Regions from separate parts of the Paraburkholderia largidicola genome, predicted to be linked through region 2. Evidence: riboswitches for the same ligand, from Rfam matches in the RefSeq annotation. Region 2 holds a riboswitch; the other holds the start of a gene.

What was found. Region 2 has a riboswitch for ZMP and ZTP ahead of glyA (serine hydroxymethyltransferase). Riboswitches for the same ligand answer to the same signal wherever they lie in the genome.
Region 1: another riboswitch for ZMP and ZTP. It lies ahead of PPGU16_RS19825 (LysE family translocator); the one in region 2 lies ahead of glyA (serine hydroxymethyltransferase).

The regions. Positions count from the first base shown of each region.
Region 1 covers NZ_AP023175.1:703,071-708,403, forward strand. The annotation lists gene PPGU16_RS19810 (epoxide hydrolase family protein) at 18-1,172, shown strand; gene PPGU16_RS19815 (winged helix-turn-helix transcriptional regulator) at 1,201-1,614, opposite strand; gene PPGU16_RS19820 (DMT family transporter) at 1,697-2,014, shown strand; ZMP/ZTP riboswitch at 2,061-2,158, shown strand; gene PPGU16_RS19825 (LysE family translocator) at 2,198-2,830, shown strand; gene PPGU16_RS19830 (YodC family protein) at 3,651-3,923, opposite strand; gene PPGU16_RS19835 (MFS transporter) at 4,458-5,333, opposite strand, start outside.
Region 2 covers NZ_AP023174.1:2,959,804-2,965,136, reverse strand. The annotation lists gene tolQ (protein TolQ) at 1-645, opposite strand, end outside; gene ybgC (tol-pal system-associated acyl-CoA thioesterase) at 811-1,281, opposite strand; gene ydfG (bifunctional NADP-dependent 3-hydroxy acid dehydrogenase/3-hydroxypropionate dehydrogenase YdfG) at 1,404-2,150, opposite strand; ZMP/ZTP riboswitch at 2,362-2,476, shown strand; gene glyA (serine hydroxymethyltransferase) at 2,661-3,908, shown strand; gene nrdR (transcriptional regulator NrdR) at 3,915-4,406, shown strand; gene PPGU16_RS13120 (GspH/FimT family pseudopilin) at 4,579-5,139, shown strand; gene PPGU16_RS13115 (prepilin-type N-terminal cleavage/methylation domain-containing protein) at 5,136-5,333, shown strand, end outside.

The DNA of each region.
Region 1 (5,333 bases), on a different replicon from region 2:
ACGACCAGGACCCCATGATGCAGATCACCCCGTTCCAGATTTCGGTTCCCGACTTCGAGCTTGCCGCGCTCAAGACGCGCCTCGCGCAAACGCGCTGGCCCGACACGTTCGATAGCGCGCCGTGGTCGCTCGGCACCGACTTGAACTATTTGCGCGATCTCGTCGATTACTGGGCGGGCGGGTACGACTGGCGCGCGACGGAAGCGCGGCTCAATCAGGAGCCGCAATTCGTCGCGCAGGTCGGCGATCTTGCCGTGCACTTCGTGCATCGGCGTGGCACGGGGCCGAAGCCCTACCCGCTCGTCATCACGCACGGCTGGCCCGGCTCGTTCATCGAGTTCGCCGAACTGGTGCCGCAACTGTGCGACCCGGCGTCGTTCGGCGCAGACCCCGCCGATGCATTCGATGTCGTGGTCCCGTCGATGCCCGGCTATGGCTTTTCGGAGCGTCCTTCGAAGCCGGGCATGTCGGTGTTCGCGATCGCCGGTCTGTGGGTCGAACTGATGCGCGGCCTCGGCTACGCGCGCTTCGGCGCGCAAGGTGGCGATCTGGGCGCGGCGGTGTCGATCGCGCTGGCGGCCAATCATGCGCAGCAGGTCGACGGCATTCATCTCAACTTCCTGCCGAGTTCCTACGCGCCCGGCGTCGCGCCCGACGATCCTTCCATCACGCAGGAAGAGCGGGATTTTCTCGCGTCCAAGGCCGTATTTGCCGATGCTGAAGGCGCCTACGCGCACATGCACGCAACGAAACCGAACACGGCCGCGTTCGCGCTCAACGATTCGCCAGCCGGGCTGGCCGCGTGGATCGTCGAGAAATTTCGCGCGTGGAGCGATTGCGATGGCGACGTGGAGCGCGTGTTTTCGAAGGACCAGTTGCTAACCGATCTGTCGTTGTACTGGCATACGCAGACGATCGGCTCGTCGATGCGGCTCTATGCGGAAACGCGCGCGCGGCCATTGCGCTTCGAGCCGGGCCAGCGCGTGACGCCACCGCTCGGGTTTGCGCGCTTTCCGAAGGAGATCAGCCAGCCGCCGCGCTCGTGGATAGAGCGCGTGTTCAACGTCACGCAGTTCGCCGATATGCCGCGCGGCGGGCACTTCGCCGCGATGGAACAGCCTGCGCTGCTCGCCGAAGAGATACGGCGCTTCTTCCGGCCGCTGCGGGGCTAAGCGTGCAACGAAGCCTGGCGACGCATCGCTAGCGACGCGACTGCGCGAGCGCGTCGTAGCGCTCGCGCGCGGCGTCCAGCGCGCCGCCGTGCGTTTCGGCCCAGCGGTCGAGCGTGACGAGCGCGTCGCTCAACGACAGCCCGATCGGGCTCAACCGATATTCGACATGCAATGGCTTCGTGCCGCAGACCTCGCGGATGACGAGCCCGTTGCGCTCCAGGTCGCGCAACGTCTGCGACAGCACCTTCTGTGAAATGCCGCCGATTTTGCGCAGCAGCGCGTTGTTGCGCATCGGCCCGTCCTGCAGCGCGGGCAGGATCAGCAATGTCCATTTACTCGCGATCAGTTCGAGCGCGAGCCGCGACGAACAAGCCTCGTCGAACACGTTACCTGGGTGCTGCGCCTCGTTGATGGCGTCGACGGAATGGTCCGGCGCGGGCATTGCCATGGTTACCAGAAGGTGCGTAATGGTCAGCGGATCACTATACCTCTACGCTGCGTCCATTCTTCAAATGGAGGTAGTGATGGCGTGGTTAATCCTGCTCGCGGCAAGCGTCGTTGAAATCCTGATGGGCCTTGCGCTCAAGTACGCGAACGGCTGGACGCGCTTCTGGCCGAGTGTCGGCGGTGTGGCGGCCGCGCTGGCGAGCGTGTTCCTGCTGACGCTCGCGATGAAGCATCTGCCTGCGGGCACCGCGTATGTGGTGTGGACGGGCATCGGGTCGCTGGGCATCACGCTGCTCGGCATCGTGCTGTTCGGCGATCCTGTGTCGGCGCCGCGGATCGCATGCATGGTGATGATCGTTGCCTCGGCGGCGGCGCTCAAGTGTATCGACGGGTAGTGCCGCTTCTGTATCTGGCGTGCGCCGGCAGCACGCGAAACAATCGACCGGTTCGCGCGACTGGCGCTCAATCGAGGTGGATCACCACCGGGGAACGCGAACCGGGATGCACATCCCGTCATGCCGCGCGCCTGGGCCTTGCCACGATCCTTCGATCGGTCTTCCTTCAACGGAGTTCACGCAATGCCTCAAACCTCGCATCTCGTTGCATTTGCTTTCGTCGCGCTCGGCATGGCGCTCACGCCCGGGCCCAACATGATCTATCTGATCTCGCGGTCGATCTGCCAGGGCCGTGTGGCAGGCCTGATTTCGCTGGGCGGGGTGGCGCTTGGTTTCGTGGTCTATATGTTCTGCGCTGCGTTCGGTATTACGGCGTTGCTGCTTGCCGTGCCGTTTGCGTATGACACGCTGCGGTTTGGTGGCGCGCTCTATCTGCTGTATCTCGCATGGCAGGCTGTGAAGCCGGGTGGACGCTCGCCGTTCCAGGTGCGCGATTTGCCCGTCGATAGTCCGCGCAAGTTGTTCACGATGGGTTTCATCACCAATCTCTTGAATCCGAAGATTGCTGTGCTGTATCTGTCGCTGCTGCCGCAGTTTATTGATCCGCAGCACGGCAGCGTGCTTGGGCAATCGCTGGTATTTGGCGCGATTCAGATCGTGCTGAGTATTTCTGTTAATTCGACTGTTGCGGTGACGGCGGGGTCGATTGCCGCGTTTCTCGCGGGTAGGCCGACGTGGCTCGTCGTGCAGCGATGGATCATGGGGACTGTGTTGGCTGGGCTTGCAGTCAGGATGGCGGTGGAAGGGCGGCGGTAAGCCTTGTCATTTTGTCTGCGACGGCTTGGTTTGGTTTTTCGCTTTTCGCTTTTCGCTTGCATCCGGGTTATGACTTTGTGCTTCAGGCGGTGCCGGTCGGTGTTTTCGCCTTTGCGCTGGCATCCGCGGTTTGCTTCTGGTTCGCAAGCGTCGCCCCTGTGCGGGGCGGCACCTACTTTTCTTTGCCGCCGCAAAGAAAAGTAGGCAAAAGAAAGCGGCTAACACCGCCAGCACGTGTTCTTATCCACGGGCCCCCAACGTCCCCACGCTCCACGCGGCAGCCTTGCTGTTCGCGTGCGTTGCCAACGCTTTGTATAGAAGCCTCCCCTGCTTCAGGCACCCATACACGGGCGAACGCCAGCGAATGGTATGTGCCGCCCAGGTGGCAAACTGTGTGTAGGTTGTCGCGACGCACAGGATAGCGCTCTTACAAGGTGGGGCGCGTGCGCTATCGGTCCGAAGCGAGGCGTGTGAGGTACTACGGCCTACACACAGTTTGCCACCTGGGCGGCCGCGGACGATCTGGCGCGGCATGCGGAAATGCGGGCGCGCGAAGCGGGTGAGGCATACAGAGAGAACGTTGGCAACGAGCGCGGACTGGTGCGTTGCCGTGTGAAGCGTAAGACCCTTTGAGGGCCCTCAGGCAGCAACAAAAATTGGCGGTGTGAGCCGCTTTCTTTTGCCTACTTTTCTTTGCGGCGGCAAAGAAAAGTAGGTGCCGCCCCGCACAGGGGCAACGCTAGCAAACCAGAAGCAAACCGCGGATGCCGGCGAACAAACAAGCAAACCACCCCCAAACCGCCCGCGCAAAGCGCCCCCCTCAGGGTGAAACACTCCGAACAAACCTGTGCACTGATCCCGCCGGAATCGAGCGCGGCTGCCGCCACACTTCATCCTGCGCGAAGGTTTCCTGACGCAATTCGCCATGGTCGTCGAACCATTGGCATACGAGCCATTCACCCGTCTTACGGGCAATCGCCCCAACATAAGTCACCGTCATCCGCGGGCCGCCCGTTTTGAGCGTCACCACGTCCCCGACAATGATTTGCACCGTTTGCGTCGTATCAAATGCGTCGAAAGTAGCAGTCAGCATGGATGTCCCCGTTATAAGCATTAGGCTGGCTGAAAATTCACTGCCATAAACGCACCGCGTTCCAACGAATAATTAAGAGTGGGGCAAGATTAACAATCGAATATTTCGACAGCAAGTATTTTTTATTGGAAGCGTTTTCAGCAAAACCGAAATAGTCGGGAAGATATCTCGAACGTTCGTTCGTTATTGTTTAGTTCGCGAATCGCCTGTCGGCAAAGGCGGCATGTTGTCGCGCAGCACACCTCAAACCGGAGTTTAGGCAGCGTGTTCAGGGTATACGTAAATACGCCCGACCGCTCGCTGTCATCAGACTGACATTCCGCGCGTTATTACGGGTTTAAAAACCATGCCGCACGATTAACCGGCGTCATCTGTGAATAAGCGCATCACTGCTGAACGGGAAAGATTAGTTGCAATGCGCAATGCACGGCGGCTGCAATCGTATGACTCTAAACAGTGAAAACGTTATCGGACGATTTTCAACTGTATTTTTGTTCTGTCGACATACAAAAATGCAGCCGCTCGGGATTTTCCCTAAGCCGTTTTGATCGCGCGCAATGAAGCGCGCTGCTGATGCCGGACCAGCGTCACACTGAGCGCAATGCAGATCACCATCAATACGGCGTTGATTGCGAGACTGCGCTGGAACGCATACGCATAGCCCGCCGCCGACGCATTCGCCGATAACGCGCCAAAGAACGCGCCGCTAATGGCGGCCGTGCCGAACGCCGAGCCGATCTGAAGCGTCGACGTCACCACGCCCGACGCAAGCCCCGCCTTCGCCGGCTCCACTTCGCCGAGCACGATGCGCATGATTGACGGCAACACGAGCCCCTGCCCTACGCCGGCGATAACCAGCCCCGCGTAGAACAGAACGCCGAGCGCCGCGTGCGTCGCAGCCCAGCCGGTCGCCGAGAAACCGACCGCCATCATCGAAAAACCGAGCGTCAGCACATGTCCGCCCAGGCGCCGCACGACGGCGGGCGACGTCAGCGGCCCGGCGACGAAGCCCAGCGCGAACGGCATGATCGCGATGCCGGATTGCAGCGGCGTCCAGTGCAAACCCGTCTGCAGATAAATGCCGTACGTGAGAAAGAACGCGCTATTGCAATAGAACAGAAACGCGAGCACGAGCCCCGTCGAAAAGGCCGGATTGCGGAATAGTTGCAGATCGACGAGCGGGCTGCCGCCGGTGCGCTCGACGCGACGCTCCGTGGCGACGAACGCGGCAAGCGCAGGCACGGCGAGCGCGAACATCGCGAAGGTCCACCACGGCCAGCCGGCTTCGCGGCCATGCGTCATCGGATAGATCAGCAGTATCAGCACCAGCGACAGCAGCGCGACGCCTTTCAGATCGACGCCTTCACGCGTCGAAGACTGATTTTCCGGCACGTATTTCCACGCGCCGAT
Region 2 (5,333 bases):
CTCTTCGATGAAGGTTTCGAAGCGGATCGCGAGGCGGTCGATATCGTGCGCGTAGCGGTTGTAGGCGACCACGGCGGGGATCGCGGCGAACAGGCCGATGGCCGTTGCCGTCAGCGCTTCGGCGATGCCTGGCGCGACGTTCGCGAGGGTAGCCTGCTGGACGTTCGCGAGGCCGCGAAACGCATTCATGATGCCCCACACCGTGCCGAACAGACCGATATACGGGCTGACCGAACCGACCGATGCGAGGAACGCGAGGTTGGCTTCGAGCACGTCCATTTCGCGCTGGAACGCGGCGCGCATGGCACGGCGCGCGCCGTCGAGAATCGCGCCCGGATCGTTGAGGCGCTTTTCCTTGCCCTTCAGGAACTCACGCATGCCCGACTCGAAAATACGTTCGAGCGCGCCGATCGTGTGACGGTTGTTCGCGGCGCTCTGATACAGCGCCTGCAGGTCGCCGCCCGACCAGAAATCGCGTTCGAAGCGTTCAGTCTGCGCCCGCGCGCGGCGAATCGCAAACCACTTGCGGAAGATGAAAGTCCACGACATCAGCGACAGCAGCAACAGCAGCGCCATCACTGCCTGCGCCAGCAGGCTCGCATTGAGAACGAGGGAAATGATCGACAGATCTTGTGTAGTGTTCATAGAGGTTCGTTGTAACGTCCCGGGTGGGGCGTCCGGCTGCAAGGTGAGTCGAAGCGTTTGGTTGGCAATTGGTTGGCAAACCGGAAGCTTCGGCGGACTCTTCGCCGAACCATGCTTGGTCTTGTTGTGACCGTTACGAGTTCACTGTCCAGCTAACAACGACGCTCAAATACTTGCCGTTGACACGCTGGGGCCCGGTTCGCGCCGCAACGCGGCGTGAACCGGCGGAGGAATGGCGGCCGGCTTCATCGATTTCGAGTCGACACAGCCGACGCGGATCGTGCCCGTTGCCAGCAGCGTGTCGTCGCGCCAGGCTTCCTGAGCGAAATCCACCGATGCGCGGCCAAGCCGCTCGATCCGGCTGACGATGCGCAGCATGTCGTCGAGCCGGGCAGGCGCAAGGTAGTCGAGCGCGGTGCTGCGCACGACGAACAGCGCGCCCGATTCTTCGGCCAGCTTGCGTTGATCGACGCCGCACGCGCGTAGCCATTCGGTGCGCGCGCGCTCGAAAAACTTCAGGTAGTTCGCGTAAAACACGATGCCGCCGGCGTCGGTGTCTTCGTAATACACGCGAATCGGCCAGATGAAGCCGATTGGCGCGCCGGACTGACTGTCAGACATATTCATGGCGCGCATTTTACCGGAACGCAAAAGCGCGCCGCATTTTTGGGCACTTTCGTGTCCGGTTGCGTTCGACCTGCACGACGGGTGCCGCGTCGCTGCCGCACGATCCTGTCGACGCGGCGCGCCCGTGAAACCTAGCCGCGGTGGATGTTCAGGCCCGCAAACGACTGCGCGACAGGCATCAGTTCGATCGTATTGATGTTGACGTGCGCGGGGCGCGTCGCGATCCAGTAGATCGAATCGGCGATGTCTTCGGCCGTGAGCGGCTGGACGTTCTGATAGACGCCCGCAGCCTTCTCGTCGTCGCCGCGGAAACGCACGTTCGAAAACTCGGTGCCGCCGCACAGGCCCGGCTCGATGTCCGTTACGCGGACAGGCGTGCCGTGCAGGTCGGCGCGCAGGTTCAGGCTGAACTGGCGCACGAACGCCTTGGTCGCGCCGTACACGTTGCCGCCCGGATACGGGTACATGGCCGCCACCGACCCCAGATTGAACACATGCCCGCGACTGCGCTCGATCATGCCCGGCAGAAAGGCCCTCGTGACCTGCACGAGACCCATGCAGTTGGTGTCGATCATCGTCGTCCAGTCGTCGAGCACGGCGCGCTGGGCGGGCTCGAGCCCAAGCGCGAGGCCGGCGTTGTTGACGAGCACGTCGACGGCGGCGAAGTCGGCGGGCAGGGCGTTGGGGACGGCTTCGACGGCTGCGCGGTCGCGCACGTCGAGCTCGAAGGGCAGGAGGTTTTCGCCGAGCTCGTCGGCGAGCGCCTGCAAGCGGTCCTTGCGGCGCGCGGTCGCGACCACGCGATGGCCGCCCTTGACGAAAGCCCTGGCGATAGCGGCGCCGAACCCTGCGGACGCGCCGGTGACGAACACGATCATTGCTGTTCCCTGGTCGGTGAAGAAAGGCCACAAGCCTACTTCCATTGTGGCGATGCGGCAAGAATGACCCCGCCGCGCGGAGGCACGTTCGGGCAGCCCGCCGGGCGGCCGCCGCCACGGCGGGCCGGGGCTTCTGGCCGCCGTGGCGGCGCGCCGGCCGGCTCGGTTGCCTCGGTTGCCTATTCGACCCGGTTCCAATAAACTAACGCGCTCATCCCTGCGTGACTGGCGATAGAACCCCATGCTGTCAAGCCTGACGGGTTCAAGGTGGAGCGTCCCACCGTGAAGCGCAGGGTGCCGTTTTGCCGTTCGCCTGGGCAGCCATGTTTCGCGCGCGCCGTCGTTTGCGCTGCCGGTGGTTGTCCTGACTCGCGTGTGCGGCACCTCCTTCATACGCCACGTCAAGGCTCCCACCATCAGCGGTGGCCAGCAGTGCTGCGTACCCAATACGCTCCCGGCACACGACCTGCGCACGATCCGGTCAACCTGAACACACTTAACGGAACCAGCATGTTTGACAAAGCCCAAAGCACCATCGCCAATGTCGATCCGGAAATCTGGAGCGCGATCCAGGACGAAAACCGCCGTCAGGAAGAGCACATCGAACTGATCGCGTCGGAAAACTACACGAGCCCGGCCGTGATGGCCGCGCAGGGCTCGCAGCTCACCAACAAGTACGCCGAAGGCTACCCGGGCAAGCGCTACTACGGCGGCTGTGAATACGTCGACGTCGTCGAGCAGCTCGCAATCGACCGCGTGAAGCAGCTGTTCGGCGCCGAAGCCGCGAACGTCCAGCCGAACTCGGGCTCGCAGGCCAACCAGGGCGTGTTCTTCGCGATGCTCAAGCCGGGCGACACGATCATGGGCATGAGCCTCGCGCACGGCGGCCATTTGACGCACGGCTCGCCCGTCAACATGTCGGGCAAGTGGTTCAACGTCGTCAGCTATGGTCTGAACGAAGCCGAGGACATCGACTACGACGCGGCAGAAAAGCTCGCCCAGGAACACAAGCCGAAGATCATCGTCGCGGGCGCTTCGGCGTTTGCGCTGCGCATCGACTTCGAGCGTCTGTCGAAGATCGCGAAGTCGGTCGGCGCGTACCTGATGGTCGACATGGCGCACTATGCCGGCCTGATCGCAGCAGGCGTCTACCCGAACCCGGTGCCGTTCGCCGACTTCGTCACGACGACCACGCACAAGAGCCTGCGCGGCCCGCGCGGCGGCGTGATCCTGATGAAGGCCGAGTTCGAGAAGCAGATCAACTCGGCGATCTTCCCGGGCATCCAGGGCGGTCCGCTGATGCACGTGATCGCGGGCAAGGCTGTCGCGTTCAAGGAAGCCCTGACGCCGGAGTTCAAGGAATACCAGCAGCACGTCGTCGACAACGCGCGCGTGCTGGCTGAAACGCTCGTCAAGCGCGGCCTGCGCATCGTGTCGGGCCGTACGGAAAGCCACGTGATGCTGGTCGACCTGCGCGCGAAGAAGATCACGGGCAAGGCAGCGGAAGCGGCACTCGGCGCGGCGCACATCACCGTGAACAAGAACGCGATCCCGAACGACCCGGAAAAGCCGTTCGTGACGAGCGGTATCCGCCTGGGTTCGCCGGCAATGACCACGCGCGGCTTCGGCACGAAGGAAGCCGAGCAGGTCGGCAACCTGATCGCCGACGTGCTGGACAACCCGGAAGACACGGCTACGATCGAGCGCGTGCGCGCGCAGGTCGCCGAGTTGACCCAACGCTTCCCGGTCTACCGCTAAGCCACCATGCGCTGCCCCTTTTGCCGGCATGACGATACACAGGTCGTCGACTCGCGTGTGTCCGAGGACGGCGCCGCGATCCGGCGCCGCCGCCGCTGCCCGGCCTGCGACAAACGTTTCACGACGTACGAGCGGGTCGAGCTGGCGTTGCCGTCGGTCGTCAAGAAGGATGGCAGCCGCACGGAATTCGATCGCCGCAAGATCGTCGCGAGCATGCAACTGGCGCTGCGCAAGCGTCCAGTTGCTGCCGACGCCATCGATGCCGCCGCGTCGCGCATCGAGTATCAATTGCTCGGCAGCGGCGAGCGCGAAGTGCGCAGCGAGCGTCTGGGCGAGCTCGTGATGAACGAACTGCGCGCGCTCGACACCATCGCTTACGTGCGCTTTGCTTCCGTGTACCGGCGTTTCGAAGACGTCTCCGAGTTCGAGGACGTCATTGAAGAGTTTCGCCGGATGAACGCTCCGGCTGCGCCCGCGAAGCCTACCCGCAAGCGCTGATTTGTCGCGCATCCGCATTTTCTCTCCCTGAAGTTCTGCCGCGAATTCACCTGATGCACGGACATTCTCGTGCAGGGATTCGTGCGTCCGCCACCTGGCCATCCGGCTAATTGTGGGCGTCGTTGCACGTCGTTAGAGTCGTCGCATTCTTGGCGGATATCGAGGAATGCTGATGAAACGGAATGCTCATGCGCCGCACGTGTGCCGCGGGTTCACACTGTTCGAAACGTTCATCGTGATTGCGTTGCTCGCGATCGTCGCGACGTTGACGGTGCCGTCGTTCGTCGCGTGGCATCTGCGCGATCAGGTCGACGCGCGCGCCCGCGCGCTGCTGTCCACGCTCAGTTACGCGCGCGGCGAGGCGTTGCGGCGCGGCGCGCGCGTGACCGTGTGCCGGATCGATGCCGCGCGCCACTGTCTTGCTGCGGGTCAGCCGTGCAAAACGGGCGTCCTTGACTGGTCCTGCGGATGGGCCGTGATGATCGAGCGCGGGGGTGGCTTTTACCTGTTGCGGGCGCTGCCCGATCTTGCGCCAGTCAGCATCGTCGGCGCGCTTACCAATCTCACGTTCACGCCACCCGCGGGCCAGGCCAACGGCAGCTTTCGCAGCTTCGATATCGGTCCGCGTGTCGAATCCAGAGCGACGCAAGGCAAAGACTGGCGACGCTGCATTCGCATCGCGGCGGGTGGACGGGCGCGCATCGTCGATGGCGCATGCGGAGCGGCGGCATGATCCGCGTTGATCGTGTCTCGCAGCGCGGCCAGAGCCTGCTAGAAGTGCTCGTCGCGGTGGCTGTCACGGCCGTCACCGTGCTTGGCCTGATTGCCGTGCAGTGGTCGATTGCGCGAGACGCGCGTGCGATGTTCTATCGCGAGCAGGCCGCGCTCGTTGCCGATGCAATCGCCGAGGCGGCGCGCGCGCCGAAT